Regions from separate parts of the Enterococcus sp. UD-01 genome, predicted to be linked through region 2. Evidence: predicted binding sites of a transcription regulator. Region 2 holds the regulator's gene; the other holds the start of a gene.
What was found. Region 2 encodes HrcA, which represses chaperone genes, less so after heat shock. Its sites were predicted from a motif close to TTAGCACTCNNNNNNNNNGAGTGCTAA; they were not measured.

Region 1: a site for HrcA is predicted at 12,047-12,073, ahead of ABH902_RS14160 (Hsp20/alpha crystallin family protein). Genes of this name have one in related genera too.

The regions. Positions count from the first base shown of each region.
Region 1 is NZ_JBIYEU010000021.1:10,254-26,710, forward strand. It holds gene ABH902_RS14105 (PTS system mannose/fructose/sorbose family transporter subunit IID) at 1-286, shown strand, start outside; gene ABH902_RS14110 (SIS domain-containing protein) at 343-1,308, shown strand; gene ABH902_RS14115 (sigma 54-interacting transcriptional regulator) at 1,509-4,244, shown strand; gene ABH902_RS14120 (HAD family hydrolase) at 4,256-4,882, shown strand; gene ABH902_RS14125 (hypothetical protein) at 4,999-5,481, shown strand; gene ABH902_RS14130 (glycosyltransferase) at 5,481-6,755, shown strand; gene ABH902_RS14135 (LapB repeat-containing protein) at 7,401-9,851, shown strand; gene ABH902_RS14140 (helix-turn-helix transcriptional regulator) at 9,995-10,195, shown strand; gene ABH902_RS14145 (DUF3278 domain-containing protein) at 10,195-10,707, shown strand; gene ABH902_RS14150 (GNAT family N-acetyltransferase) at 10,721-11,179, shown strand; gene ABH902_RS14155 (hypothetical protein) at 11,254-11,382, shown strand; gene ABH902_RS14160 (Hsp20/alpha crystallin family protein) at 11,582-11,998, opposite strand; gene yqeK (bis(5'-nucleosyl)-tetraphosphatase (symmetrical) YqeK) at 12,147-12,725, shown strand; gene ABH902_RS14170 (tRNA dihydrouridine synthase) at 12,876-13,859, opposite strand; gene ABH902_RS14175 (ArsR/SmtB family transcription factor) at 14,046-14,384, shown strand; gene ABH902_RS14180 (ABC transporter ATP-binding protein) at 14,381-15,316, shown strand; gene ABH902_RS14185 (ABC transporter permease) at 15,309-16,079, shown strand; gene ABH902_RS14190 (MFS transporter) at 16,110-16,457, opposite strand, start outside.
Region 2 is NZ_JBIYEU010000007.1:4,078-20,534, forward strand. It holds gene ABH902_RS07705 (metallophosphoesterase family protein) at 1-513, opposite strand, end outside; gene ABH902_RS07710 (efflux RND transporter periplasmic adaptor subunit) at 711-1,571, shown strand; gene ABH902_RS07715 (ABC transporter ATP-binding protein) at 1,585-2,277, shown strand; gene ABH902_RS07720 (ABC transporter permease) at 2,293-3,516, shown strand; gene ABH902_RS07725 (EVE domain-containing protein) at 3,561-3,965, opposite strand; gene ABH902_RS07730 (pyridoxamine 5'-phosphate oxidase family protein) at 3,983-4,402, opposite strand; gene ABH902_RS07735 (DUF4430 domain-containing protein) at 4,516-4,896, opposite strand; gene ABH902_RS07740 (ECF transporter S component) at 4,893-5,600, opposite strand; gene ABH902_RS07745 (ABC transporter ATP-binding protein) at 5,584-7,254, opposite strand; gene ABH902_RS07750 (energy-coupling factor transporter transmembrane component T) at 7,227-8,111, opposite strand; gene ABH902_RS07755 (helix-turn-helix transcriptional regulator) at 8,259-9,194, shown strand; gene dnaJ (molecular chaperone DnaJ) at 9,270-10,430, opposite strand; gene dnaK (molecular chaperone DnaK) at 10,703-12,532, opposite strand; gene grpE (nucleotide exchange factor GrpE) at 12,603-13,151, opposite strand; gene hrcA (heat-inducible transcriptional repressor HrcA) at 13,210-14,253, opposite strand; gene hemW (radical SAM family heme chaperone HemW) at 14,441-15,610, opposite strand; gene ABH902_RS07785 (methanol dehydrogenase) at 15,936-16,064, shown strand; gene ABH902_RS07790 (oleate hydratase) at 16,115-16,457, shown strand, end outside.

The DNA.
Region 1 (16,457 bases), on a different contig from region 2:
TTATCAGGAAGGCTTGATGGATAAAGTGATGTATGTTTGCTCAATTGTCGGTTTAATGGTTATCGGTTCGATGATTGCCAGTATGATTGGCATCACAACGCCGTTGAAGCTGGGCAAGAGCTTTGTTTTGCAGGATGTGCTGGATAATATTATGCCGCAGATTTTGCCGTTAGGACTGACCTTTTTCATGTATTATCTGCTGCAAAGAAAAGTGCGCACCGGCTTAATGCTTTTGATCTGTATTGTCGGCGGCATACTTATGAGTGTTTTAGGCATTTTAAATTAAGGCGCAATCACCTATTAGGGGATTAAATAAATAGAAACCAAGGAGGAATTCAGAAAATGAATCCAAAAGAAATTGTCAAAAAAATTGTTGCAAAGCAAGAGGTTAAAAACGTAATCTTTGTCGGCTGTGGGGCGTCTAAAGCTGACTTATATCCTGCCAAATATTTTTTGGAACAAAATGCGCAAGTCTTGCGAGTAAGTCATTATACAGCAAATGAATTTAATTTCGCTACACCTGCTTCTGTAGATGAAAATACGGTCGTTATTTCTGCTTCTTTAGGCGGTACGACACCGGAAACAGTTGAAGCGAATGCCGTCGCTAAAGACAAGGGCGCGACCGTTATTAGTTTAACCAGAAGCGTGGATTCTCCGCTGACAAAAGATGCTGATTACGTCATTTATCACGGCTTTGCAGAAAGCTATGCCGCAAAACTGGAAAAAACCGGCTATTGTCTGGAGCTGGCGGTTGAGCTGCTAAACCAAGTGGAAGGCTATACTAATTACAACAAAATGCTGGACGGTTTTGCTGCGATTTACGAGCTGGCTCAAAGTAGTGCGGAAGCAGCACGAAAGGATGCAAAAAGCTTTGCTGAACGTTTTAAAGATGACCAACAGATTTATGTAATGAGCAGCGGCGCTACACTTGAAGTAGCCTACTCAACCTCTATTTGCTTAATGATGGAGATGCAGTGGCTTCATTCAGGCACATTCCATTCAGGTGAATTTTTCCATGGACCCTTTGAAATCGTTGATAAAGACGTACCGTTTATTTTATTTATGAATGAAGGTAAAACGCGCTCGATTGATGCCAGAGCATTGACGTTCCTGGAACGCTTTAATGCAAAGGTACAGGTGGTTGATGCATTGGACTTTGGCTTGTCCAGTCACATTGCCGCTGAGGTGCTTGATTACTTCAATCCATTCATCGTTACTGCTGTCTTCCGTGTGTACGCAGAGGCATTGGCCGCGGCTAGAGAACATCCCTTAACCAAGCGTCGTTATATGTGGAAACTTACCTACTAAAAGTGAAAAAGAGTGTGAGCCTAAGGTGCTTTTACTTTAGACTCACACTCTAAATACATAGAAACGGTAATCAAAAGTCAATTTCTTCGCAATTTCATAAAATCTGATTGCTTGAATCTAACCGACTTTTAGATAAAAGAACGTGCAGTTAGTTAAAAAGTTATAATGAATGTATGAAATAACAGGGATAGGTGATGAAGATGAGAAAAGAAATGAACGATTACTTATATGACTTGACACTACAGTTTCGTGAGGTACCAGAAGAAGTATTTTCTACTCATCATATTGCCCGCTCGCTACAGCTAAATCGCAGTACGATGAGCAGTTATTTAAATCAAGCGTTTCGCGAGAACGAATTGGTAAAAATTAAAAGCTACCCGACTCTTTTTTTGCATAAGCAGGCGTTACTGGATATAGGACTTACGCTTAAAAAAAAAATCTTTCAATCTATTGATGAGCTGCGACTGGAGCAGCCGCTCACTCATAGGGCTCTTGATACGGTCATCGGAGCTTCTGGCAGTCTGAAAACGTCCCTTGATCAAATCAAAACAGCTGTGTTGTATCCTGACAGCGGGTTGCCAATCTTGTTATGTGGCGCAAGCGGTTCAGGCAAAACGTATTTGGCCAATAAAATTTATGAATATGCGATCGAAGAACAGGTTATTGCCGCAGATGCACCGTTTATTTCGTATAATTGTGCTCAATATTTTAATAATCCTGAGCTGCTTTCTTCTGCGTTGTTTGGCCACATCAAGGGAGCCTTTACTGGCGCGGATGAACGACACAGCGGGTTGCTGGAAAAAGCGGACGGCGGGATTCTATTTTTAGATGAGGTGCATCGTTTATCAGAAGAAGGGCAGGAGAAGCTGTTTACTTTTATGGATACAGGTGCATTTTCCCCGATGGGCGACAACAGCATACGCAAAAGAGCTCGTGTACGACTGCTTTTTGCCACGACTGAAAATATCTACACGGAGTTTCTGCCTACCTTTTTGCGTCGTTTGCCGGTGATTGTTCATTTACCTAATTTTCAAAATCGTCCGCAGGCTGAGCGTATACAGCTAATCGATCTTTTTTTCATTGAAGAAAGCAACATCCTTTCACGGGAAATTCAAGTAAGCTATCAAATGCTGGATTTTCTGCTAAACTATGATCTGGAAGGCAATGTTGGTAAAATCAAGAATATCATTAAATACGCATGCGGCAGTGCCTATGTCCACCAAAAGAACCAGCCGCAGATTATCGTGACCCTGCAGGACTTACCAACCGAATACATGCTAAAATTCAAAGAGCAATTAAGCCGGCCGAAAAAAGAACGAGTCAATCGTAAATATCTTCCCCATACCAAGAGACAGATTCAATTAGAAAGTCGTGAAACCAGACAGCTACGGGAATTTTTTAAAACAATGCTTGAAGAATTTCAACGACTACAATTGAAAAAAATGACGACACAGCAGTTTATTGATACTACGATTCAGCGCGTGATTGAATTAATGGATGGATTTATTTTCCAAGGATCCTATGAAAAAGATCAATCCTTTTATGAAATTTTGATTTACAGCATTCGCCAAACCTTTGATTTTATGCAGGAAACGTACGGCTTTGCACAGGACGGTAATCGTGTGGTTGCACTAGCGAATTATCTGTATCTCAAAGATAAAAATGAGATTCTATCTTCTCAGAGGGCCTATCAGGCCTATTGGCAGGAGCTGACTATCTTTATGGATACGTTCATGAACACACCGCATTGGTACGCTAAAAAGCTGCTTTCTCATCTTTCGCAGCAGCTGGACCAGCCGGTTTTTGAAGAAGATGTGTTGTTTATCACGTTCTATTTCCATAGTTTGCACATTGCTGATTTTCCCAACGAGGTTAAAAGTATTGTACTTGCGCATGGCTATTCGACTGCCAGCAGTCTGGCCAATGTAGTCAACCGCATGCTGGGGAAAAACATTTTTCAGGCGTATGATATGCCAATCAACATTACGTTAGACAAAGTCGAAGCAGAGCTGAATCGTTATCTTAGTGATTATCGTACGGATGCCGGTCTGATTTTGCTGGTGGATATGGGGTCGTTTAATCAATTAAGTGAGAGGCTGGAAAGCAAGCTAACCGGACCGCTTTTAATCATTGATTACGTCAGTACACCGCTTGTTTTAGAAGTAGGAAATCAGATTATCAACGGCAAAAGTATTGTAGAAATCTATGAAGAAATTGGCGAAAAGCATCAGATTCATAAACAAATGACTTTACCGAAAATTAAAAAGAAAAAAGCTATTCTTACCTGCTGTTACACAGGGCTTGGCAGCGCCAATCAAATTCGTGACATTATTCAAAAATGCTTGGGGGAATCCGCTCACGAGCTGACGATTATCCCTTATGACTATCATAAGCTGCTGGACAATAAAACCTTCGAAACACCTTTTAAGCTCTACGATGTATTAATGATCATCGGCACGGAGGATCCTAAAATCCAACAAATCCCTTATCTTAGTCTGGATCAATTAATTAACGGCGCGGCGATTACTGATTTTGTAGCAATTTTAGAGCAGCATTTTGAGTTGGAGGATGAGCATTTAAAAGAAGAACTGATTTTCAACTTTTCAATTAATAAAATAGTTGAGAATTTAACTATTCTTGATGCGGATAAGCTATTACGCTTAGTGCAGCGGGCAATTGCAGAAGCAGGACGTCTTTTAGGAATAGAGTTTTCCAACAATCAGTTATTTTTACTTTATCTGCATTGCTGCTGCATGATTGAACGTATCCTGCGTAAAGAAAGTGTGGATGAGCAAGAAGATCTGGAAGAATATCTACAAAGAGAACGCGGTAGGCTAAAAGCTATCCACCAAGCTTTTTGGGAAATTGAAAATGAATATATTATTCACATTCCTGATCTTGAGCTGCGTTTAATTAATGATATTATCAATGGATAGGAGTGGTAGCAATGGAAAAAGCAGTTATTTTTGATATGGACGGGGTCTTAATCGACAGTGAAACTTATTATTTCAAACGGAGAATGCAGTTTCTACAAGAAAAGGGCGTCACGTCCGGTTCCACTCAATTAACTGATTTTGTCGGAAAAACAGAAGCAGGTATTTGGGAAACCATGATTCCAACAGATGAACACTTAAGAGAAACCTTGCGAAAAGAATATCAGGTCTTTCGGAAGCAGCATCCCATTCAGTTTGAAAAAGCTTTGCGCGCTTCTGCATATACCGTGCTAAAGACCTTAAAACGGCAAAAATACAAGCTGGGGTTAGCTTCGTCATCGCCGCGCAGTGAAATTGAACAGTTTTTACAGACCTGCTGTCTAGAGGACTTTTTTGATTATGTAATCAGCGGTGAAGAGCTTGAAAAAAGCAAGCCTGACCCAACCATTTATTTATTGGCACAAAAGCAGTTGAACTGTGAAAAAAACTTTGCTGTCGAGGATTCTACGATTGGGATTGCTGCAGCGAAAGCTGCAAATTTGTACACAATTGCCTTGAAGCAGAACTTTCCTGTTGATCAAAGCCAGGCGGATGTTGTGATTACTGATTTGTCTGAAATCGCAGACATTGTTGCAGAGTAGTAAAACTAGCCTGGATTTTATGAAAATTTTCAGAAAGTTTAAGATTTATAATGATTCTTTGCAAGTAACTTTACTAATGACGATAGTTGCAGTATAACTTGAGTTTGAGGTGAAGAATGTTGAAAAAGTTTATCAAGGATGATTTTTTTAGTAAAGGACACATATTTACAAAAATACGACAGTCCTTATTTGCTATTATTATGTGGATTCCCGTACTTCTGCCTATTTTAATCACAGCCAATTCAACAGTTTTCAGAAAAGTGAAGGACCAATTTTATAGATGGGATTATCGCGGTGGGTTTGTACTATATCGAAATTTAACAGCTGAATTGGTTTTCTTTCTGATTGCTGTTGTTATTATCGCATTTCTACTTGCGCATCGTAACAACTATCGCATGGAACATTATTACAAGCAAAAGAAGATGTATGATGAAGCGAAATTAGAACAAAAAGCCAAAGCTTTAGAAGCTATCTATACAGAGCGTTTTGGCGATCAGACATTCAGAGAAAACGTCACTTATTATTCGGTGGCGCCAGAGAAAAATCTGGCAGACGACTTGGTTAAAGAAACCTTTCGACAATTGGAGGAATCAAAATAATGAGCTTTCTTAATTATTTATTATCCTTGCTGGTTCTTTATCCGATTGTGGGTGCCTTTTGCTGGATTATCGGCGCCTTTTGTTATAAGTTTATTTATCGTCATGAAGTAACTGAGTTTCGCAAGCTTTCTACAGAGGAACAGCCATTTATCACGATCATGGTTCCGGCTCATAACGAAGAAGTAATGATTGAGCAAACGATTGAGTATCTGGCAACAGAACTGCAGTACAGCAATTATGAAATTCTAGTGGTTGATGATGGTTCAACCGACAGTACACCAGTTATTTTGCAGAAATTGCAAGCAAAATATGATTGCCTGCGGGTGATTCATATTGAGGATAACAAAGGAAAAGCACATGCGTTTAATATTGCTATTTCTTTTGCTAAAGGAGAGTACATTTTAAGTAATGATGCAGACACGATTCCTGAGCCGAATGCACTGCAGAAATATATGAATTATTTTATGACAGAAGAAGGTCAAAATATCGCCGCTGTCACAGCGAATATGGATGTTCAAAACCGAACGCGGATTATTGAAAAATCGCAAACAGTAGAGTTCTCCAGCATTGTCGGTACAATTAAACGCGGCCAAATGGGCACTTTAGGTACAATGTACGCTTATAGTGGCGCGAATACCTTGTACCGCAAGCAGGCTGTATATGATGCCGGCTTATTTCGTCAAGACCGAGCGACAGAGGACATCAGTATCTGCTGGGATCAGCAATTTAACGGTTGGAAAGCTGTGTTTGCCCCTGAGATCATGTTTTATATGAATGTGCCTAGCTCGCTTAAAATGCTTTATCTCCAACGTAAACGTTGGGCAAAAGGCGGAACGGAGGTTTGGCTGACTAACTTCAAAAAGGTTTTTAGCCACCCTATTCAGAATTTAAGTAAGGTCGTCATGTTTGTCGATCAAACACTAAGTATTATTTGGAGCTTCTTTTATGTTGTTACTATGCTGTTGTTTCTGATTTCGGTCGGACATTTTGTGCTTACGCACAGCTATGAACATGTGCTTTACGTTATGGATTTGGTATTTATCTTTGTTACTTTTGAAATGCTTGCTGGGTTTCTACAGCTAGTTGCTGCTTTGCTGTTGGATGATAACGGGCAAAAATTGAAATATCTTTTCTTTGCACCTTTTTACATGCTGTGGTACTGGCAGATGAATGCACTAACGATTGTTACGACCTTTATTCCCGCAGTAAAAACGATTCTTGGCTTTGGTGTAGGTACGTGGAAAAGTCCGGAGCGAACGAAAATGATAAAGTAGTCACTGAAACAAAATACGAGTGTCACTTCAAAGGGGCGTAATTAATGAGTATGAAACAATCAGTCATGAGGGCTACAGCTCTCATGATTATTTGTTTTACGCTCTTTAATATAACCTAATAATTGGTAGAAAGTAGTAAGCTAAAACGTTCAGCAGAATATACAATATGTTTTTTAATTTTATTCAAATAAAAATATTAAAAATTAAGTTATTAAAACAAATTATTTGTGATTATTTCTAATGTTTTGGTTTTGGAAATATTCTTTTTAGTGAAAATGTTTGCTTATTAAATATAATATATTTATATGTTTATGCGCTATTTTCGTTGAAATGAATTGTTTCATCCTGTTTTATTTCCGTGTTGACATTATTTTATCGTTATTTTATAATTATCAAGGTAGCTTTTAAAAGGTTGTTGGAAATGTTTCATTTTAATTTAATTATGTTTTTATTATATAATAATTATATCTTTTTGAAGATTTATATCGGTTTAATTGTGGATTATACGTATTAAATCTTCAATGATAGACCCATCTAACGCAAGTCAACGATTTTGTAAATTCCTCGTATTTTCTCCTTGTAGTTCTTTCCTTTAACCTCTACCTAATAAAATCAATATGAATAAAAAGAGCGGAGTTGTGTATTGTGAAGAAATTTTTGACGTTAAGTTTAATATCAACCGTTGTTTTAAGTGGTCTTGCACCTAATTTGGCTTATGCCACAGAAGAGCAACAAGCAGGCGAACAGTCGGAAACAGCAAATTCAGTGATTCAATCAGAAGCGACCAGTGAAAGTACTGTGGATTCTACAGAAGTGCAAGAACAAACAACTGATTCATTGTCCGTTGAACAAGAAGTGCCAGTAACTGCTCAGAGTTTAAGTACCACTGATAATAGTGAAATTGAAGTGCCGAAAAAGGCAAGAGTTGCATCTGCTTCGCGGGCAGTCACTTTTCCGACTACAATTGCCAAAATTTTTCCAGATCCAAATTTAGCCCTTTATATGGCAAGCTCAAATGGATTGGATATTCCGATTGATGAAGAAATTACACAAGATGTTTTGACTAATTGGCTTGGGAATTCGTTGGCGATGACTGGGACAAACAAGGATCATTATTTCGAACTGACTCCTATATGGGGAGACATTCAATCGCTAGAAGGCTTACAATATTTGACAAATATTCAAGAGGTGAGATTATCATTAAGTGGGGGAAACGTTGCATCAGGTGATCTTACTATTTTAGAACAGATGCCGCAGCTAAATAAAATTGATTTAGATGCTGACTCGCTAACAGATAACAGTTTAACAGTACTTGCTCAATTGCCTAACTTGAAGGAATTAAACTTGACTGCCAATCTTACTGATTTAACACCGATGAATCAACCTAATGTTCAAATAGAAAAACTTAATATCAGCCATAACCCAGTCACTTCCTTGGAACCGTTACGGGCAATGACAAAATTAAAAGAGTTGGATTGCTCGCAGACTGGAGTAGCTGATCTTGTTGGGATCGAATCCTTGCCGCTTGAACGATTGAATGTTGCGATGAATACTTCCTTAAGTGATATTTCAGCAGTGGCGACTATTAAAACATTGAAAGAGCTTAATGCTAGTTTTTGTAACATCACCGATATCACTCCTGTGGAAGCTTTAACTTCTTTAAATGTATTAGCACTAGCAATGAATAAAATAACTAATATTGATCCGGTAAAAGATTTAGTGAACTTGGAGTATTTGGCATTAGGCTATAATCAAATCTCCGATATTACTCCTGTGCAAAATTTGGTAAATATAAAAGATTTAGCCTTTGAAAGCAATCAAATCTCAGACATTAAAGCCCTGAAAAATATGACACAGTTGGTAAATATCGGTTTAACAGGAAATAAGGTATCAGATATTCGTCCATTAAAAGGCGCAGCCGATACGCTTGAACAAGCATATTTAGATCAAAATAAGATTTTAGATTTTAGTGTATTTCAAAGTAGTACGAGTGTTGTTTTAGGAGCAGATCAGGAAATACATGTAATCGGCAAAAGAACAGGTGAGCAAATTGTATTAACAAACCCTGCCCGCAGTACAGACGGCTCCATTTTAAAACCTGTTTCAATTTCAGATAACGGGACTTACGATGAAGCAACTAACCAAATTACTTGGACAAATATTCCAGCAGGCACTGAAGTATCCTATACATTTGACCAAGTAATTGGAGATTTCAATGGACTAGAACTACGTTTGAGCGGCACGGTCTATGTAGACGGAAGCGAAGATGATGTTCCGCCAGTCATCACAGCGGACGACAAAATCAGCTATGAAGTGAACAGCACAGTGACAGCAGATGATTTCTTAAAAGGAGTTCATGCGGCCACGGACGATGGCTCACCAATCGAAAGTGACTTCGACCAAGTAGTGGATTTAACTACACCGGGAAACTATGAAGTGACATTAACAGCGAAAGATGCAGCAGGAAATGAAGCAACACCGGTAAAAGTAACGGTAACAGTAACACAAGCGCCGGACACAACTGCGCCAGTCATCACAGCGGACGACAAAATCAGCTATGAAGTGAACAGCACAGTGACAGCAGATGATTTCTTAAAAGGGGTTCATGCGGCCACGGACGATGGTTCGCCAATCGAAAGTGACTTCGACCAAGTAGTGGACTTAACTACACCGGGAAGCTATGAAGTGAAATTAACAGCGAAAGATGCAGCAGGAAATGAAGCAACACCGGTAAAAGTAACGGTAATTGTTTCTGAACCGACAAAAGATCCGGATGGTGACCAAAATATTGAAGATGATAAGCCTGTTCCGCCAGGTGATTCGGAAGAACCGAAAGACCAGCCCAAGGATAGCTCAAATGATGAGCCGAAGAATAATACAAATGATCCTTCTTCAAATCAAAAAACAGAGGAGCCTGTGAAGTCAACCGACACTCATTCTAATGGATCAGTTTCGGCAACAAATCATCAATATCATACCAGCTTGCCTAACACAGGAGAAGCTCGTTCGACTATGTACACAATTTTCCTTGGGGTGTTTCTATTAGCCGGCAGCTTTTATGGTTTCTTTCAAAAGAAAAAATACTTGAAAAAGTAAATAATTAAAATGCAACGAAATCACTGGATGGTAAACTACCATTTTACATCCGGTGATTTTTTTGTCATTTATAATTGACAAAAGCAATAACGTAAGCTAAACTATTTTTGTCATATATACAAGACAGTTTTGAGAGGTGTGCTATGAACAATATCAGAAAATACAGAAAATTAGCTGGGATATCACAGGCGGAATTAGCGAGAAGAATTAAGGTTGCCCGCCAAACCATTAATTTGATCGAAAACGACAAATACAATCCGTCACTTGAATTATGTATTCGCTTAGCTAAAGTATTGGGCACCGATTTAAACACTTTATTTTGGATAAATGAGGGGGAAGAATAGTGAAAAGTTTAGACAATTATTTATTAAAACGATATGTAGGCTATGTCAATGAGCGTGATGAATATCAAAAGTCTAAAATTTATCAAACGTTGGCTAATGCTAATCTATTGACGATGTATCTAATCAGCTTATTTATGTTGATTAGTTTGGGTTGGGATGCGATGCATCAGCAGTTTACGTTGGGAACGATCCTACTGTTTCTCGCGCAGCAGATAAATTCGTACTATATTTTATTCAAGATGAGAAAATACCAACTGGCCCACTCGGAATTCTATGATGAAGCTTCCTATCAAGCTGCTGCTAAAGGGCTCAAAAGAAAGGCGGTTTGGGCCGGTGCTAATTGGGGGATTATCATGTTTGTAATGATGAATTTTGTCTTTCCAGCTCTGGGAAAAGAACCGATTCACGTGACGTGGATAAGCGTAGCGATTTATGTAGTTACCGGCGCACTTTTTGGTTCAACAATGTATGCACTTGCGAGAAGTCAATTAAAATTAATTAAGGAAGAATAAAGGAGAAGATAGGATGAAACTTGCAAAAATGAAGCAAGAAGAGTTTAATGAATATTTAAAAACAGCCGTTTCAGAATACGCACAAGACAAAATTAAAGCAGGAACCTGGGAAGAAGCAGAAGCGTTACAGCTGGCGCAAAATAGCTTTGATGAATTACTGCCGGAAGGACCACAAACAAAAGATAATTATGTCTTTTCTATATATACATCAGAAATCGGCGAGCCAATCGGACTGATCTGGGTGAAAGTGACGGCGCAAAAGGGCTTCATTTACGATTTTATGATCGCAGAAAAGTATCGTGGCCAAGGTTTTGGCAAACAAGCACTGCTTGAAATAGAAAAATGGGCAGCGGAGCAAGGTCTGGCAGAGCTAGGATTGCATGTGTTTGCGCATAATCAAACCGCTTATGGATTGTATAAAAAAATGGGCTATCTGGAAACGGATATTACCATGGTAAGAAAGATAAAATAAATTTACTACTTTAATAAGAATTTGTGAAAAAGCCTCCGTTCCATTATAATAATACCGACAGAGGTGGTGGGAAAATGAATACTAAAGAAAAAATGTTAGAGCTGATTAAAAAGAAACAATCCGGCGGCAGAGTCAGCCAAATGGCGGCACCTAAAAATGATCGTAAAAATATGAGAAAAGGTCCGAAAATTTACAATAAATAGCAGAATTCTTAAAAAAACGAGCGTGAAGCAAAAGTGTTATTTACTTTTGTCTCACGCTCTAAGTACGAATAAACGGCGGGAGCAGAAGCAACTCCTTCGGAAATAAGCCGAAATTCACAAAAATTTGAAAAACAATTTTCGTGAATTCCTTCTTATTTCTCGGAGTTTAACACTTCTGTCCCAGCCTCCTTCCATATAATTAGCTTAATTCAATTCTTTTCGCAGTTTTTGAATGATTTTCTGTTTTCGGTAAGTTTAGCTTTAATACACCATTTTTAAATTCGCCGGTAATCTTGTCTTCATCCACATTTGGTAGGTAGAAGGAACGGTTGTAAGAAACCAGGCTTCTTTCTTTGCGCAAATAATTTTGTGTGTCATCTTTTTCTTCAGAATGGGATTCATGCTTTGCGGAGATGGTTAAGGTGTTGTCTGAATACTCAACAATCGTATCTTCCTTATCGCATCCGGGCATATCTGCTGTCAGTTCGTAATTATTGTCATTTTCCTTAATGTCTACTTTAGGCACATTGGAAAAACCAAAGAAATCGTTAAACGCCGGACTAAACACATCATGAAAATCAGGAAACATATCACGCATACTTGGAACATTTGCCATAATGAATCATCCTTTCTAAAAAGTATTTATTGCTTTTACACTTCTGTATTAATACTTTTTTGCTAAAAATGCAAGTAAAATGAATTTTCAAGCATCAATGCGTTACACTAATAAGTACAAAGAAACCAAAATGAAGGAGCAGACCGACATGCAAACACAAGAAGAGCTCCAAGCAGCAGTGAAACAATTCCTCACGCAGCATCAATGTTTAAAGACCTATGATCATTGTTTGGATGTGGGCAACTATGCATTTGAGCTAGGTAAGAAGTTTTTAAAAGATCCTTATAAAGCACAGATTGCGGGCTATTTACATGATATATCGGCTATCTATCCAAACGAAGAACGTATTTCTGTTGCCAGAAAAATGGGGCTTGATTTATATAAAGAAGAGTTGGATTTTCCGTTGATTATTCATCAAAAAATTTCTAAGGAAATGGCGCTGCGGCAATTTGGCGTTACTGATTCGGAAATTCTCTCTGCGATTGAATGCCATACAACGCTAAAAGGGGATTATTCGGCTGTGGATCTAGTTGTGTTTGTGGCAGATAAAATCAAATGGGATCAAGCGGGGAAGCCGCCTTATTTAGATGGTTTATTGCAGGCGTCAGCTTTTTCTTTGGAGCAGGCAGCGGCTTATTATATTGATTATTTGCTGAATCATGAAATTAAAGTCCTGCACCCTTGGCTGTTGGCGGCGCATCAGACTCTGAAGCAACGGTTAAAATAGTTGATGAGGTTCGAGTATTTGAGTTAAAAGACCTTTACCTGTTGAAAAATTTGATTTTGCTTGTTGCTGAAGTCGCCGTTTATGTCTATACGTGTTTAGAGCGTAAAACAAAAGTGTGTTTCATTTTTTGTTTTACGCTCTTTTCGATTTTTATTCTTCTGTGGAGCGCTGTGAGTGATTTTGTTGAAATTCTGTTAAAATCTGCCGCACTTCATCTGTTGATTTTGTATTCATCAAGGTTACCCGCAGATCACTTGCTCCGGGGAAGCCTTTTACGTATATTTTGAAAAAGCGATGGAGACCGACAATAGAGCGCGGAATTAACGGCGCATACTGATCCTGTAAATCAAGCTGCAGCTGCAGCAGACCTAGTAATTCCTGCGGTGAGTGTTCTCTTGGTTCTTTTTCGAAAGCATAAGGATTTTTGAAGATACCTCGTCCGATCATAATGCCGTCTACGCCATATTTTTCTGCCAGCTCTAAACCTGTCTGACGATCAGGAATGTCGCCGTTAATAGTAATTAGCGTTTGCGGGGCAATTTGATCGCGCAGTGCAACAATTTGCGGAATCAGATCCCAATGTGCAGGAACCTTACTCATTTCAGCTCTTGTGCGTAAATGAATGGATAGGTTAGCGATATCCTGTTTAAGTATATGAGTGATCCAGCTTTCCAGCTCACTAATTTCATTATAGCCAATTCGCGTTTTAACACTTACCGGCAGGTTACCGGCTTTTGCTGCGGCGATTAGTTCCGCAGCTACTTCCGGTCTTAAAATTAAACCGCTGCCTTTTCCACGTCCAGCAACGTTTGGAACCGGACAGCCCATATTTAAATCAATACCTTTAAAGCCCATTTCAGCTAAGCCTAAGCTCATTTCTCGGAAAAATTCTGGCTTGTCACCCCAAATATGAGCGACCATTGGCTGTTCATCTTCAGTAAAAACTAAACGTCCACGCACGCTTTCTTTACCATCTGGATGACAATAGCTGTCGGAGTTGGTAAATTCAGTAAAAAAAACATCCGGTGCGCCGGCTTTTTTCACCACATGTCGAAACACAACATCCGTCACATCTTCCATTGGTGCTAATATGAAAAAGGGCTTCGGCAGCTCTGCCCAAAAATTATTTGTCATTTTTATACTCTCCACTCTCTACTTAATTGCTATCCAGCATTATACTAAGAATTACCGAAAGAATCAAAAAAGAAATTTACTATGCTTGTTAAATCAATTAATACAAATGATTGCTTGACACTACATAGATATTTATCTATATTATAATATAGATAAATATCTATGTAAGGAGGCGGACTGTTTAAAATGAACTATGAAAAAACGTCATTGATACTCAAAGCCATGGCTGATTCTAAAAGACTGCAGATTATTGATCTTTTGTCAGGCGGTACCTTATGTGCTTGTGAGGTATTAGAGCATTTTGATTTTACACAGCCGACGCTTTCTCATCATATGAAAGTGTTGGAAAAAGCAGGCATCGTTTCGGTAAATAAGCGCAGTCAATGGCATCACTATACCTTAAGAGCCGACTTTGTTGAAGAATTTATGTCGTCAATGACCTTGTTGCTTGCAAAAAGTCCAATGACAGAAAGCTTCCAAGAACCAAATGATCAACTCATTGATAAGGAGATAGTGATTAAATGACCTATGCATTAGAACTAAAAGAATTGAAAAAAGTCTATTCGACTGGCGTCCAAGCCCTGCGCGGGATTGATTTAACCGTAGAAGAAGGCGACTTTTATGCATTGCTGGGACCAAACGGCGCCGGTAAATCCACGACCATTGGAATTATTACATCACTGGTTAACAAGACATCAGGTAAAGTAAAGGTTTTTGGCTATGATTTAGATACGGATTTAGTTCGGGCGAAACAGCAAATTGGCTTAGTTCCGCAAGAATTTAATTTTAATCCGTTTGAAACTGTCCAGCAAATCGTGGTGAATCAGGCTGGTTATTATGGTGTTTCCCGTAAAGAAGCGCTTAAACGGAGTGAAAAGTACCTAAAGCAATCTAATTTATGGGAGAAACGTAACGAACGTGCCCGGATGCTTTCCGGCGGTATGAAACGTCGTTTGATGATTGCTCGAGCTCTAATGCATGAGCCGCGTTTGCTTATTTTGGATGAACCAACTGCTGGTGTGGATATTGAATTAAGACGTGAAATGTGGGAGTTCCTAAGAGAATTGAATGAAAGCGGCACAACGATTATTTTGACGACACATTATTTAGAAGAAGCAGAAATGCTGTGCCGTAATATTGGCATTATTCAATCGGGTGAACTGATTGAAAATACCAGTATGAAATCACTTTTGGCAAAGCTGCAGTTTGAAACCTTTCTTTTTGATTTAGCGCCTTACGAAAAAGCACCTGAAATTATCGGGTATAAAAATCTGCTGGAAGATGAGTTGACGCTGGCTGTAGAAGTTGAACGTAATCAAGGAATTAATGGAATTTTTAGGCAGCTTACAGAACAGGGGATTAAGGTTCTTTCCATGCGCAATAAGTCTAATCGTTTAGAAGAGCTGTTTTTAAAAATTACAGAAGAAGATCATCAAGTGGAGGAAAAAAATGTCTAATCTTTATCTTACAGCGTTAAAAAGCTTAGCAGTCAAAGAAACAAACCGTTATTTGCGGATTTGGGTTCAAACACTGGTACCGCCAGTGATTACAACCTCTTTGTATTTTGTTATTTTCGGAAAAATGATCGGCGGGCGAATCGGTGACATGGGTGGGTTTTCTTATATGGAATTTATCGTGCCCGGCTTGATCATGATGTCTGCGATTACCAGCTCTTATTCTAATGTATCCTCTTCCTTTTTCTCACAAAAGTTTCAGAAAAATATTGAAGAATTATTAATTGCGCCGGTTCCAACCCACGTAATTATCTGGGGCTTTGTGATCGGTGGAGTTGGTCGTAGCGTCTTGGTTGGTGCATTAGTTACCATGATTTCGTTGTTTTTTGTGCCGCTGCATGTTTACTCTTGGCTGATTGTTGTTGTCACCTTATTGATGACCGCTATTTTATTTTCATTAGCCGGCTTATTAAACGGTATTTTCGCGCAATCCTATGACGATGTGTCAATTGTGCCAACGTTTGTCCTACAGCCGTTGACGTATCTTGGCGGCGTCTTTTACGCGATTTCCATGCTACCGCCCTTTTGGCAGGCTGTTTCAAAAATCAATCCGATTGTTTATATGATTTCCGGCTTTCGTTTTGGCTTTTTAGGCACTACCGATGTTCCTATCGCAGTTTCTATGACTATTTTAATTTTATTTATGGTTGTTCTTTATGCTATTTGTTGGTATTTAATCAACAAAGGTCGCGGCTTAAGAAGCTAAAGATGTAAAACAGACAAGATGAAAAAGAGCTTAACTCTTTTCATCTTGTCTGTTTTTTAATAGAAGAATGGCGGTACCAATGAAGAAAATACCCATCAAGGCTGGAAACGAATGACTGACAAGGATATACAGTTGCCCGCCAATGATCGGACCAATTACTCTGGATAAGGCTTGAATACTCTGGGCGCTGCCTTGAATAAGTCCTTGCTCACTATCATTCACAGATTTCGAAAGCAGACCATTAAAGGCAGGACCGAAAACAGCATCTCCTATCCCGAAAAATACAATCCCGAAAATAAAAACTGGAGCAACAACAGTAACCGAAGATAAAGCAATCAAGGCATAGCCGATTAACTCGCTACTCATGCCTAGAAGCAT
Region 2 (16,457 bases):
GCCCTGATGAAACGCCTCTCTAATCCAAATAAAATCATGAGGCGAGGTATCGCGCCAATCTGCCTTCGTTAAATCAACACCTGCATGAACAAAGAGATAATTTTTCCATTCAAAATACAGTGGTCGATCCGTTAAAAAATCGACAAGATCTCGATAGCGGCTGCGGATCATTAAAGCCATTTCCGTTGGCGAATATTCCTCGGTAGCGCCTTTATGCAACAGACTTTCCAAGGTTTCCTTGCCGCCGTTTTTAAGATAGCTCGGGTACCAATCTTCCGGATTATGTAGAAACTGTAAAAAATATTCTTCATGGTTGCCACGCAAATAAATCGCTCCATATGTTTCAACTAATTGCTTGCCAAGTAAAAAGCTCTCTTTACTTTTCGGGCCGCGGTCATTCAAATCTCCAATTAATACTAGTTGATGCTTTTTAGGGTCAAACTCTTTAAGAAGGGCTTCGAACAGCTCAAATTCTCCATGAATATCGCTAATCGCATACACGTACTCTTTCATTTTTAACCGCTCCTTTTTCCGTCTTGTTTTTCTTATTATAACGCAAGCAAGCGGCTCCTTCCTGAAAAAAACAAATATTCCGCTATTATTTAGGATTCCTTAAAAAGTTGAAATTATTCTTAGACTTTTCATGAAAAAGAGAGTAAACTTATTTACATGACACCTTGTCATAATTTAATAGAAAAGAGCTGAAATTCATGAAAAAGAAAACAATTTTTGGAATTATTGCAGTTATTTTAATTGCAGTACTCATTTTCTTAGCTGTTCAAGAAAACTCAAGTAAAACCAAGGCAGTTTCTGTTCGCAGCGGCGAAATAAAAAAAGAAACGATTGTAGAAACACTTTCCACTACAGGCACCTTAATTCCTAATCAAAGCCAAGCCTTGATGGGTAGCGGCAATGTCGTTGAAATGAATGTGTCCGTTGGTGATAAAGTAGATCAGGATAAGGTTTTGGCTACTTACGATAATGGATTACAATTAAAAGCTCCGTTTAGCGGAACAGTTACTCAAGTAAATATTAAAGCGAAACAAGCGGATGCCAATGCGCAACAAGGCAAACCTTCTATTCAAGTCGATGATTTGTCTACATTAAAGGTTCAATTAGCCCTATCTAATTCAGAAGCTGCTTCCGTTGCAGTCGATCAAAAAGCTGAAATTTCCAGCAATAATCAAACCTATGCCGGAAAAGTTGCTGAAAAGGATCCGATTGCCATCAGCAGCCAGTCTGCCACAGGCACAACAGCTAGTTTGAAAGCTTTAGTTACTTTTGACAAAGCACCAGAGAACCTATTTGCCGGTTTCGATGCAGATGTCGATATTGTCACAAACAGTGTAAAGGATGCCTTGGCCTTACCTATTGAAGCCTTAACGTATAATGATAAAAATGAACCAATCGTTTATACCATTAAGGACGGCAAAGCCAAAGTCACAAAAATCAACGTCGGGATTCAATCAGATAAATTAGTCGAAGTAAAAAGCGGCTTAAAAGCTGGCGATTCAGTCATTCTTTCACCAAGCTCTGACGTGAAGAACAACACTGAAGTAACCAAAGAATAGAAGGTGAAAGCAAATGATTGATTTAAAAGATGTCGTAAAAATCTATCAAACAGGCGCAGAAGAATTAATGGCGCTTAAGCATGTTTCCTTACATATTGCTGAAGGCGAGTTTACTTCTATTATGGGCCCGAGCGGATCAGGAAAGTCAACGATGATGAACATTCTCGGTCTACTGGATCGTTTCGACGAAGGAAGCTATCATTTAAACGGACAGGACGTATCGAATTTAACTAGCAATGAAAGTGCCAGGGTAAGAAATCGTGAAATCGGCTTTGTTTTTCAGTCCTTCAACTTAATGCCGAGAATGACGCTTTTAGACAACGTCGCCTTACCAATGGTTTATTCCGGGATTTCTGCTAAGGAACGAAAAGAACGGGCTTTAGAAGCATTGGCTAAAGTTGGCTTGGCTGATCGAGTAGATCACCGGCCCAATGCCATTTCCGGCGGACAAAAGCAGCGAGTAGCAATCGCTCGTGCTATCGTGAATAAGCCGGCGGTTTTAATGGCGGATGAGCCTACTGGAAATTTGGATTCTAAAACAACACTTGAAATTATGAAGATCTTTCAAGATTTAAATGATAATGGTACAACCGTCGTCATGGTCACACATGAACCGGATGTTGCCCAATATACAAAACGGATCGTTTCATTTAAAGACGGTGAAATTATCGATGATAATCCTGTTACAGATCGAAAAACATTATAGAAAGGAGCTGCATTCATGGGTATTATTGAAAGTTTTAAAATGGCGGTTGACAGTATTTTAGCCAATAAAATGCGTTCTTTTTTGACCATGCTGGGAATTATTATCGGGATTGCTGCTGTTATTGCAATTTTAGCTGTCGGAAATGGGGCTACCAGCCAAATTACCGGAACCTTCAGCGACTTAGGTGCATCAACGATTTCTGTTTCTACAAGTCGGGATGCCACAGATAGTCAAAAAATAACCAGTCAGGATATTAAAGCACTAAAAGACGGCATTCCACAAATTGACCATGTTTCACCTGCTGTTTCCATCCAATCAGTTGGTGCAGTCAATGATCAGTCAAAAGCCACCTTGATTATGGCCGGAACACCGGATTTACAATACACGAACCAGACGATGGATAAAGAAATTGTTTATGGCCGCTATTTCAACACAACGGAATATTCCGAGGGCAGTAAAGTGGCGGTGATCAGTGCTGATACCGCACGCTACTTCTTCAAAGGACAAGAAAATGTAGTCGGCGAAAAAATTAGTCTGCGTACGCAAAAAGGACAAGTTAGCGTCCGCATTATCGGCGTAACCAAAAGTACCGTTGAAAAAATGGTTGGTTCATTTGATGAAGCAGAAATGATGGGGTATATTTCTCTGCCATTAACGACAGCGGATACTTTAAATCCGGATGCTACGAAAATTACCAGCTTAACGGTTATTGCTAAATCAAAAGACGATATTGATTCTGTTTCAAAACAGATTGTAAATATCTTATCCGTTCGCCATAACACAGTCGGCGAAAAAGTCTATACTGCAACGAACTTCTTGCAGGCGTTGGATCAGGTAAATAATGTATTGGGCTTGTTCATTAATTTCATTGCAGCGGTTGCAGCAATCGCCTTAATCGTTGGTGGTATCGGCGTTATGAATATTATGCTGGTTTCCGTTACCGAGCGAACCAGAGAAATCGGAACAAGAAAAGCCTTGGGTGCTACAGATAGCAATATCTTATTTCAGTTCTTGACTGAATCTGTTATCTTATGCTTAATCGGCGGCTTGATCGGTCTGACTTTAGGCGCTATTCTAGCGGTTACTGTAGCAAGTGCTTTAGACATTACGGCACAGTTCACTGTAGGTTCAATCATTGCAGTTTTACTCTTTTCAAGTGCTATCGGAATTTTCTTCGGAGTGTATCCAGCGAGAAAAGCAGCCAAATTGGATCCGATTGAAGCCTTACGATATGAATAAAAAATGAGCGGTAAAAAGAAAATTTCTCTTTTACCGCTCATTTTTTATTTTTTCATTCCTGAAAGGATTGTCGCAAATAATTCATAAGGGATCTGGAAATGTCCAAATCTTAAACGAGAACGATATTCCGCCCATAATGGATCCTCAGAAACAGCAGCTAACGGCAGCTCGTTCAAATCCTTTAGAAAAGCCACGTCCTTCCGATATGGAATAAAGCCTGGAAACATCTCAAAGGGATAAGCCTCTCCTTTTAAAATTTGACCAGCAGCGATAAACTTTTGACAAGGCTCTTTGGTTTTCAAACTCATTTTAGGCGCATAATAGATTAGCCAATCGCCCTCCTTCATTCTTTTTAAAGGGGCAGCTTTTCCATGACACAGCTGACAAAAACCATCTTTTTTTCCCAACTGAACGTGATCCTTTGAAGCAACACCGATCCAATAATTCATGTGTTCACTTCCTTTTTTTATAAAATGATGGTTTCCGTCGTGTCCATGCCTAAAGTCACCGTCGCTTGGGTGAAATGAACTTCGTATAAGTCCAGCATGTCTCCAGCATGTTTAATATTTTCCGCATAGCTGGGAATCTTTTGTATCCACTGATCAGCTACGTCATAAACCGTTTGGGCGCTTTGTTTAACTAATCCATGTCGAACGCGGACGTGACTGGTGTCATTTTTAGGAATTGTCGTAAAGGCAACTCTTGCATTGGCATTAAATTCAGCGATTTTGTTGTTACCTTTAAAGGTTGAAAAGAATAAACATTTTTTGTTCTCGTCATAAAAGAAATTGACGATTCGGACATTGGGCTGTTCCCCAACACTGGTTGCTAAAGCAATTTCCTCTTGTTCGTTCATTATCGTGCTAAAAGCTTCTTTGATTGTCATACTACCTTCTCCTTTATTGTTCCTTTATTTACTAACATGTTTATTGTAGCAAAGAAACCCTGACAACTATGTGTCAGGGTTTTACTAGTTTTTTTCAATAAGTGTCCAAATTTTTACTCTAATTTATTTAGCGTCCAAGTAACTACATCACCATCTTTTAAATAATAGTCCACTGCCGCAACATCCGGCTGCTTACCATTGACATCGTACAGCCAATATTTATTCTCCTGCGCATTTTGCTTATGCCCGTCAATTCCAGTGATAAAATCCTGATCCATTTCAAGCTTGAATTGTTGATCCATAATCGTCTGCAAGGATTCTTTCTTATTTACCGTCAGCTCTTTTTTATCAAACTCTTGCTTGTCTTCTTTTAAAATGATAGTGATTTTAAGCTGATCCTGCGCTTTTTCTTTAGCCGGCTCAGCTTTTTGCGTACAGGCTCCTAATGTTAACATGACCAGTAGTATCAAAAAACCATAAATGTTTTTTTTCATTTTTTCCTCTCCATTTCTGCTCTTATATTATATTTTATTAAAATACGCTGTAATCTGCTCTGAAAGGTGCGCAAAAGCAGACAAGAAAAAAAGACATTTGCTGCACAATACGTCAGTGTGAACGGCGCCGCTGTGACTAATAAAGCGGCATAACGTGGCCAAGAAAAAGCATGATCAAGCGAAAAGACTGTCCAAACATCCATAAAAAACGAAAAGAACAAACCCGCGAAAATCCCGTAGGCACTCAACAGCCAATAATGCTTTTGTAGCTGATGACGAACGAATGGAAGTCCGGCAAGCAAGCCAATGACGCCCCAAGAAAACATCTGAAACGGTGTCCAAGGACCTTGCCCAAATAAAATATTGGACGTCACAGCGGATAGTGAGCCCACCAGAAAACCGACCTCCGCGCCCATACAAATACCGGTCAGAATAATCAGCGCAGTCATAGGCGTAACGGCCGGAATCAGATAAAAAACGACTCGTCCCGATACTGCGGTCGTTGTTAAAACCGCAATCAGCACCAGCTCCTTGATATTTAGCTGCTTTTTCTCGTAGCGGTAATAAAAGGGCAGACAGGCGGCAGTTGCCAAGCCTAATGAAACTGCTTGGTATTGATTTCTGTTAAACAATAGCCAGCTTAAAAAAAACAGCACTAGTACGCCTAGCATCAGCATTATTTTGCCATCAACTTTTCCTCTCATTAGCTTTCACCGCTTCCTTACAATGTTCAATCACTTGACGCGTTGACACTAATTCATTAAACACACCTCTGGAAATGCGGCTGGCTGTGGTCGTATAAAAGGTGTGCTCACTGAAGAAGCGTTTTGGCTCGGCTTCTGCTAAGATTGTGTTATTAAAAAACAAGCCGCAACGATCCGCTAATTCAGCGGCAAAATCCAAATCATGCGTGACGGTTAAAATCGTTTTGCCGGTTCGAGCCAATTGTTTTAAAAGTGCAGTCAGCTCTGGCTTGGCAAAATTATCCAAACCTTTTGTCGGTTCATCCAGTAAAAGAATTTCCGGATCGGTTAATAAAAGCTTGCCGATGGCTGCACGCTGTCCTTCACCACCGCTTAAATCAAAGGGATGCTGCGCTAAACAGGCTTCTATGTCCAATAATTCAGCGACTGCTTCGATTCGCTGTTGACTTTGAGCCTGATCCCAGCCCTGATTGGTTAGATAAGACAAATATTCTTGCGCGACAGTTTCTTTAATAAAAACCAGCTGTGACGCTTGCGGCAAATAACCGACAGCTGCCTGCTTCTTTTTCAACACTTCACCAGAAACCTGTATCTTACCACGATAACAGGTCAAGATTCCGGCAATGACCTTTAACAACGTTGTTTTCCCAGTTCCATTTCCACCAACTAAAGTAAAAATTTCCCCCGCTTTTAAGGTTAAATCTACTCCAGCTAAAACATCCATGCCAGACTTCTCATAACGAAACCAGCAATTTTTCAATTGTAAGCGAATCTGTTCCTTGGAAATCAGCTGTTCTGCTCGAGCAGCTGGTCGCTCCAATGTTTCTTTAGCAAAATGCCGCTGCAAAAAGCGCTGCCCTTCCATAACGGTTAAAGGACAATCCTCTTTATCATCCAATCCAAGGAAAATCTGGGCTGCACTCGGCAGACTTAAAATAAAACGCTGCAGTCCCACCCCATTTTGCCTCACTTCTTTTACAAGCTGAGCAGGTGTTTCCGCATAAAGCAATTGACCTTTTTCCAATAGCAACACACGGTCAGCCACAGGAAAAAGCGATTCTAACTGATGCTCAACCATTAAAATCGTCATCCCCAATTCGCGGTTTAACCGAACCAACAGATTCATAAAGCTTTGTGCTGCCAAAGGATCTAATTGTGTAACCGGCTCGTCCAACAATAAAATGGTCGGACGCATCACCAAAACAGCGGCTAAATTTACTAATTGCTTTTGGCCCCCAGACAGCTTTGCCGTCGGATGCTCCAATAAATCATCAATCCCTAAAAAACTGACCATTTCAGCAATTCTACGTTTGATTTCCGCAGCAGGAACGCGGATATTTTCCAAGCCAAAGGCTAATTCCTGCCAAACAGTCGTCGTGATTAACTGACTTTCCGGATGCTGCATCACATAGCCAATGCTGTCTGCGGGAAAGTCACTGAGTGGTGCTCCTGCCAACGTGAGGGTACCTCGCAGCTCGCCGGTCGGTGCTAACTGTGGTTTTAACAGCTTTAACAAGGTTGACTTGCCGCTGCCGGAAGCCCCGCAGATTAAATAAAAAGCGCCTTTTTCAACTGAAAAGGAAACTTGCTTTAATGCAGGTTGTGTTGCTCCCGCATAACGAAAGCTTAAATTCTCAACTGCAAGATAAGCCACGTAATTCCCTCCCTTAGTTTATTAAATGTCGGTAAACAAGCGAAAATGAAAAAAAAGAGATAATAAAATGCCTGCTGCTGGATAAATGGTCCTACCGCTTCTAAATAAGGATAAAAAGTATAAGCGGCTCCTTCAGGCAAAAATACAGACAAATAAAAAAGACCGCTGCCGCCTAACAGCAGAATGACCAGTGTATCGTAAAAATGCCACTTAAAGACCAGTCGACTACTGCGCTGTGTCGTATAACCGCGAGCCTTCATGGCATCTGCCGTATCCATTGAGCTTTCCAACAGCCAAGTAAATAAATGACCAAACAGATCCAAGCCGTAAGTAGCTTTTTCTCGCAGCCGCAGCTTACGCGTTTGCTGAAAGGTTTGCTGAACCTGATTTAATTCTGTGAAATAATACCGAAATAACGGAATAAATCGAAAAATCAACGCTAAAATGACGGTCAATTTAGGCAGTCGTTTGCCAAATAAGTAAAAGAATTTTTCCATCCCAACCGCACTTTGCATATTTTGAAAAAGATAGATGACGGAAGCTATCTTCATCCCCATAAACAGGCCATATACTGCTGCTTCGGCAGTGATCGGTTGCCGTCCTAAAAAAAACAAAACCGTTGCGCCCCGATGGATAAACAAGGGATTTGTAAGCCCGATCACCAGCATAAAGATCAGCGGATAAATAATTGAACGTTTACTTTTGCCCGCTAAATAAAATAGACGTAAGCTAAGGCAGCCGAAAAAAATACTGGAAAGAAGCACAGGATTGTCCGTACTCATGGTAAGTAAAAGCATTAATAAATAATAGCAGGCGGCTACAAACGGATGAACGGTTTTAAAAAAAGACGGTTTCACTGCAAAGCCCCTTTCCTGCAAGTTAAGTAACGACACTTATTATATCAAAAATGACGATAAAGAACAGCTTTTGACAAGATCTCTGCGCAAAGTCCAAGTTTTTCGTTATAATAAAAGGACAAGCTCTCTAAGAAAGTAGGCATAATATTGAAAACAGAACGACTATTGACTATGATTATGATTTTACTGGATAAAAAGCAAATTAGCGCAACCAAGCTAGCGGAAATGCTGGAGGTTTCCGTCAGAACGATTTACCGAGACGTCATTTCACTAAGTGAGGCTGGGGTGCCAATTTCTACAACGCCCGGCGTCAATGGCGGTATACAAATTATGGACAATTACAAAATTGACAAGCAATTTTTCACGGCAGCAGATATCACGTCCTTACTAATTGCACTGGAAAGCTTAGCCACGAATGTTTCACCCATTCAGTTGAATCAGATTTTAGAAAAGGTAAAAACCTTAGTGCCCGCTCATTATCTAGAGGAAATCGAGTTGAAAACTAACCAGATTGCCATCGATTTAACGCCATGGACCAGTAATACGACTGTTCAACCCTTTTTAGAATTAATAAAAATTGGACTGGATCGTTCCAAATTATTAGCCTTTCATTACGAAAATAATCAAGGGATTTTGAGTCAGCGCAAGGTTGAGCCTTATCGCTTAGTGTTAAAAGAGATCAGCTGGTACTTGCAAGCCTATTGTACAGAAAAGCAGGAATTCCGGACATTCAAGCTGTCCCGAATAACCAACTTAACCCTATTGGACGAGGCGTTTACACCTCGCCCATTCACACCGTCTCCTTTGGGAAGTACGCCGTGGGTTCAAGGGGACTTTACCAAAATTCGATTAAAGCTTAAACGCCGTCTTAAGGATCAGCTGATTGATAAATTTGGCAAGCTGACTTTTATAGAGCATTCTGATCCAGCGTTTCTTTTAGTCGAATTGTCTTTTATGGAGGATGAATATGGTTATAATCTGCTCTTAGGCTTTGGTAATAACTGTGAGTGTCTGGCTCCTGCACATGTTCGTAAAGAGTTAAGCCGAAGAATTATGGAGCTGGCTGCTCTTTACCAAAAATAAAAAAGGAAAGAAACGACAGCATTCGCTATTGTCTCTTTCCTAAATTTTTTCCTTGTCTAAGATAGACTATGTTGCTTATTTTTTCTTTTTACCACCAAAGGCATCTTTCATTTTATCGAAAAAGCCTTCTTCTTGTTGTTCATCTACTGTTTGACCGCCTGCTTTTGCAAAGGCCCGCAATGCTTCTTTTTGCTCTTCATTTAAGTTTTTCGGCGTAATGATCTTCACTTTGACATGCTGATCTCCTGTTGAACCGCCGCGTAAACGTGGCGCACCTTTGCCGCGTAAACGGAAATTGGTTTCTGTTTGAGTACCTGCCGGGATTTTTAATTTTACATCGCCATGCACGGTTGGCACCTTCACTTCGTCTCCCAATGCCGCTTGCACAAAGCTTAATGGCAGATCATAGTAAATTTCTGAGCCTTCGCGGTCAAAAATATCACTTTCTTCTACATTGAACACCACATACAAATCGCCATAAGGTCCGCCGTTTGTACCAGCTTCACCTTGGTTTGCCAAACGCATTTGTTGTCCGTCTTCTACACCAGCCGGCACATTTACTTTTACTTTATGCGCTTTTTTCTCATGACCGGTTCCATGACAAGTTGGACATGGATCTTTAATTTCTTTTCCGGTTCCATGACAAACATCACAGGTTTGACGACTCATAACGCGGCCAAGCGGCGTTTGACGTTCCACATTAATCGTTCCTGAGCCGTGGCATTTGTGACAAGTTTCAGGATGTGTACCTGGTTTTGCACCGCTGCCGCCGCAGGTAGCACAATTGTCTTCACGATTATATTTAATCTCTTTTTCTACGCCAAAAATCGCTTCTTCAAATTTAAGCTTAATTGTATATTGAAGATCGGCCCCTTGTCTTGGTGCAGTTGGATCAACACTACGTCCGCCGCCGCCAAAGAAGGAATCAAAGATATCTTCGAACCCGCCGAAGCCGCCGCTACTAAAGCCGCCGCCAAAACCACCAAAGCCACCAGCTCCGCCGCCGTAATTAGGGTCCGTTCCTGCATGACCGTATTGATCATAAGCCGCTTTCTTCTGTGGATCACTTAAGACTTCATAAGCTTCAGAAACTTCTTTAAATTTTTCCTCGGCGCCTTCTTCTTTATTAATGTCCGGGTGATATTGCTTTGAAAGCTTGCGGTACGCTTTTTTTATTTCATCATCTGAAGCACCTTTAGACAAACCTAGCACTTCATAATAATCTCTTTTAGCCATTCGTTCCCCTCCAACTATCTATTCCTTTATCCAAGAACCAACATAACTGATTCACATCAAAACATCGTTGTAATCATACCACAAATTATGTAAAAGCAAAATAGCTTCTCTAAATTTGGCGTAACCTGCTGCGATGACTATAGATAGGCAAAAGGTGTGGAACAAAAGTAAAAATACTTTTATGCCACACCCTCCTCCTATAGCCGAACAATCGGTGAAACAGATTCATTTCTTTTGTTTTGACTATTTTATCGGCTACTTATGAGCGATGATTATTTATCGTCGCCTTCTACTTCTTCAAAGTCAGCATCTACAACGTCATCTGCTCCGCCTTGTGCAGCTTCCGGATTTTCTTGTGCTTGTTGTTGCGCTGCTTGTTCATAAAGTTTCACTGTTAAGTTTTGAACGATTTCGTTTAATGCATCACGTTTAGCTTTCATTTGTTCGATATCGTTTGCTTCAACAGCCGCTTTTAATTCGTCGCGAGCATCTTCTGCTTTTTTCACTTCATCTGCATCAACTTTGCCTTCTAATTCTTTCAAAGTTTTGTCAACTGTGAATAATAAAGCATCCACGTCATTACGTAAATCTACTTCTTCTTTGCGAGCTTTATCTGCTTCAGCATTTGCTTCAGCATCTTTCACCATACGTTCAATTTCGTCGTCTGATAAGCCTGATGAAGATTTGATTGTGATCGTTTGTTCTTTTTGTGTACCTAAATCTTTCGCACGAACATTAACAATCCCGTTTTTGTCGATATCAAAGCTTACTTCAATTTGTGGCACACCACGCGGAGCAGCTGGAATATCTGTTAATTGGAAGCGACCTAATGTTTTATTGTCCGCTGCCATTGGACGTTCACCTTGTAGTACGTGAATGTCTACAGCTGGCTGATTATCTGCTGCTGTTGAGAAGACTTGTGATTTACTTGTTGGAATAGTTGTATTGCGGTCGATCAATTTAGTAAATACGCCGCCCATTGTTTCAATTCCCAATGATAATGGAGTTACGTCCAGTAAAACAACGTCTTTCACATCACCAGTGATAACACCGCCTTGGATCGCAGCACCCATTGCCACTACTTCATCCGGGTTCACTGATTTGTTTGGTTCTTTGTTGGTTTCTTTACGCACAGCTTCCACAACTGCAGGAATACGTGTTGAACCACCAACTAAAATAACTTCATCAATTTCAGAAGGAGTTAAGCCTGCATCTTTTAAGGCTTGACGTACAGGAGTTTTAGTCCGTTCAACTAAATCGCTTGTTAATTCATCAAATTTCGCACGTGTTAGGTTCATTTCCAAGTGCAATGGACCAGCATCGCCAGCAGTGATGAATGGTAAGCTGATTTGTGTTGATGTTACACCTGATAAATCTTTTTTCGCTTTTTCAGCCGCATCTTTCAAGCGTTGCACAGCCATTTTATCTTGAGATAAATCTACGCCGTTTTCTTTTTTGAATGCTGCTACCATGTAATCGATGATCTTGTTGTCAAAATCGTCCCCGCCCAGCTCATTATCGCCTGCAGTTGATAATACATCAAAGACCCCATCGCCAAGTTCAAGGATGGATACGTCAAAAGTACCGCCACCAAGGTCAAAAACTAAAACTTTTTCGTCTTTATCTGTTTTGTCTAAACCATACGCCAACGCTGCTGCTGTTGGTTCGTTGACAATCCGTTCTACTTCTAAACCGGCAATTTTACCAGCATCTTTTGTTGCTTGACGTTGTGCATCGTTAAAGTAAGCAGGAACAGTGATGACTGCTTTGTCTACTTTTTCACCTAAATAATCTTCCGCAAAGCCTTTTAAATATTGTAAAATCATTGCAGAAATTTCTTGTGGTGTATAAGATTTACCGTCGACATCTACTTTGTAGCCCGTTTCGCCCATATGACGTTTAATAGATGAAATAGTGTGCGGGTTCGTTACTGCTTGACGTTTTGCTACTTCCCCAACTTGAATTTCACCATTTTTGAAAGAAACTACGGAAGGAGTCGTACGATTTCCTTCTGGGTTTGCAATAATTTTTGCTTCGCCGCCTTCTAAAACTGCGACAGCTGAGTTTGTTGTTCCTAAGTCAATACCGATAATTTTACTCATAGTTCATGATCTCCTATCTTCTTTTTAATTTTTGCTTTTTCTATTAGAATGCAAGTTTTTGTTTTGCTGCTTATTGTGCAACAACAACCATACTTGCGCGTAAAACGCGATCGTGCAGTTTGTAGCCTTTTTGTAAAACTTCTACGATAGTATCCGCAGGTGTTTCGTCACTTGCCGGAATCGTTTGAACCGCTTGATGTAAATTCGGGTCAAAGACTTCACCTTTCGCAGGAATTTCTTCAATCCCTTCTTCTTTCAAAGCGCCTTGAATGCTTTCAAGAACCATCGCTACGCCTTTTTTCAGGCTGGCACCTTGTTCTCCTTCTACTTCAATGGCCATTGCTCGTTCTAAATTATCAATCGAAGGCAGCAGCTTCTTGCCTAAATCTTGTGAGCGATAGCGCACTAGTAATTCCCGTTCGTTTTTGAAACGATTGTTCATGTTGGCGATTTCTGCGCGTGCTCTTAAGAATTTGTCTTCCATTTCAGAAAGTTCTGTTTCTAAGCGCTGTTCTTCTGTTACTTCAGCTTCTTCTGGAACATCTGAAGGCTCAACAGCATCAACCTCTTCCACTTGCTGATCCGTAAGCTCTTCATTTGTTTCTTCTTTTTTGGTCACTCTTGCAACTTCCCTTCTCGGTTCCGTAGATTTGTAGTTTTATATAGTAACTTCTTGCTTATTCATCTAAAAAGCGATAGTAAGCGCCAAGTTTAGAAGCTAATTCATGGCGGAACACGTCAACCAGACCGAAGATCTTTGAATAAGGCATACTGGTCGGTCCTAAAAGTGCAATGGTTCCTTTTCCATGTCCAGTTACTTCATAGGTTGCTGTAATCATACTCATGTTTTCCAATAAGTCATTTCCTATTTCCGTTCCAATCCGTATAGCGATCGGTGTATCTGTTTGATCGCCTACACTTAACAAGTGGGTCAGTGCATCTGTATTCTGCATAAAGGAGTAAACCGATTTTACTTGATCAAGATCCTGCTTCATACCAAAATCCAAGACATTCATCCGTCCGCTGACAAAGACCTTTTCCTCAAAGGCATGTCCCAGCATTGCATCGAATAGTTTCATCATACCGTCAGGGGTTTGGAAGTAACGATGCAAAATCATCGGAATTTCTGTTCTTAGTCGATGATAGACCGTCAATAACGGCTGACCTACCAGCTTGTCGTTAATGATCTGTGTCATTTTTTCTAAATCCTGACTGGATACCGAAGCCGGAACAGCAAACACCTGACTTTCTACATTGCCTTTATCGGTTACAATAATAGCAATGATTTGACGTTCATTTAAAGGAACAATCCGAAAACCAGTCAACTTGCGTTCTTTCACTTCCGGTCCTAGCGAAAAAGCTGTGTAGCTGGTCAAATCTGATAGAATTTCGGCCGACTGTTCAATGATATCATTAATCTCATGAAATTCTTTGCCGAACGATTGCCGAATCAGCTCTAGCTCTTCCTGACCAATCTCCGCCGGACTGAGCAAATGATCCACATAATAGCGGTATCCGCTCATCGAAGGTATTCTGCCGGATGAAGAATGGGTTTTTAACAAAAGACCATATTCTTCCAATGTTTTCATATCGTTTCGAATTGTGGCTGAGCTCGACTTAATACCGTCTTCCATCAGCTTCTTAGAGCCTACAGGCGTACCCGTATTTGTATATTCTTGGATGATAAGACGCAAAATATTCTTTTGTCTTTCAGTTAACATAATTACCACCCTCCATTAGCACTCATAACGTTCAAGTGCTAATACAATTATAAATATACCAACTCCCTCCATTAATGTCAAGAGAAAAACTTCTTTTTTAGCACTCTCCTATCCAGAGTGCTAACTAAATAGAAAAACCTGAAAAAAAGCAATTTTTGCCGCCTTTCAGGTCATTACACATACTATTTTATTCCTTGTCCAATAAAAAAGCTTCAAAAACATCGTTGCCGACAAACAGGCCTTTTTCTGACAATTGGAAGGTCTCTTCATTTTCAATCAGCAGACCTTTTTGAATTAAATCCGGAATTGTTTCTTGATAAACTTCCGTTAGCGGACGACCAAACTTTGCAGCAAATTTTGCTTTAGAAACGCCTGCTTTTTTTCTTAAACCTAAAAACATTTCTTCTTCAATTTGGTTGTTTAAGGTCAGGCTTTCCGTTTCTAACGTTGGCAGCTGCCCTTTACGCAAGGGGTTCAAGTAATGCTGGATCGGTCCGTGATTGCGATAACGAGTGTGACCTAAATAGCCGCTTGCCCCCGCACCAAATCCATAATAATGAGCATTGTCCCAATAGACAAGATTGTGCTGGCTTTCCATTCCTTTTAAAGAAAAATTACTGACTTCATATTGATGCCGTCCTGCTTTTTCCATCGCGGTGATGGTTTCTTCAAACATTTGCGCTTCAATTTCTTGATCCGACAGCTCAAGACGTCCTTGTCGAACCAGATTCATAAATAGGGTTTTATTTTCAAGAATCAGAGAATATAGCGAATAATGCGGCAAATCAAGCTCAATTGCTCGTTTAAGCGTATCACGAAAATCCGCTAAGGTTTGCCCCGGTAAGGCATAAATAAGATCTATACTAACGTTGGAAAACTGTTCTTTTTCCAAAAATTTCATCGTATCGTAAACATCAGCAGCCGTATGCTTGCGTCCAATTTTTTTCAGTAAACGATCATCGAAAGTTTGAACTCCCATCGAAAGGCGATTCACACCAAACTCTTTCATTACCCGCAGCTTTTCCTGCGTTAAATCACCCGGATTGGCTTCTACTGTAAACTCATGTGTATCATCAAAAGGCAATAGCTCGCGCACGCCTTTTAGCAACACTGCCAGCTGCTTAGCCGACAGCGAGGTCGGTGTTCCGCCACCGATGTAAATTGTTTCTGTATCCTTACTAGGATATTGCTCTTTAGTCAGACGAATTTCCGTTAGTAACGCTTGAATGTATTCGTCTACCGGCTGTCCTTCTAAAAAGACTTTATTAAAATCGCAATAATAACAAATATGTTCGCAAAAGGGAATATGAATATAAGCGGACACCTTGTTATCAAAAGCTGTATTACTTTTTTTCATGGATTAGCTTTCCTCCAAATAAACGGCTGTTTTAGGGTCTGGTTCAACTATATGAATATAGCATTCAATGTAAAAAATTAAGCTTCTATAAGCATACTAAACGTATTTGACAAATAAAGCTATAAAAAAATGCTAAAGTTACACATTCTTGAAATTTCTGCTATTTATCTATAGTAGCTTTTTGACTCCTTCTAAAAATTAGACACTCCATTCAATTTGTCCAACTTTCCCTTTTCCCTTCACCTTTTTATTTGGCATTCCTTGAAAAAGAAACTATCCTTTAAGTATAAAGTTCGTTTTAAAAAAATTGAAAGGATGGATTTTCATGAGCAAAAAAATGATGAAATTTGGTATTGGTTTAGGTCTTGTCGTACTAGGAGCTGTGTATCTTGGCAAAAAAACTGGCTTACTTGAAGATGACAGTCATCTCTATGACGAATACGAATCAATTTAAATGAGTCACTACACCAACACATATACAGCCAAATAATTGGAGGGATTATCATGAGAAAAAAGAAAGCAATTATGATCGGTGCCGGCATCGCCAACATGGCCGCCGCAGTTTACTTGATTCAAGAAGGCAAATGGCAGGGAGAGCAAATTACCTTTTATTCCTTAGATGATCATGGTTCCAACGATGGAGCACCTACAGACACCGTCACTGATGAATACTGGAACAAAAATCATCCCTTAGAAAACCAAAAGGGCTATATTGCCCGCGGCGGCCGGATGCTAAATTACCGAACTTACGTCGACCTGATGGATTTGTTAAGCCGAATTCCTTCTGCAACTGAGCCGGGTATGACTGCTGAAGAGGATACCCGTGACTTTGATGCAAAACACCGTA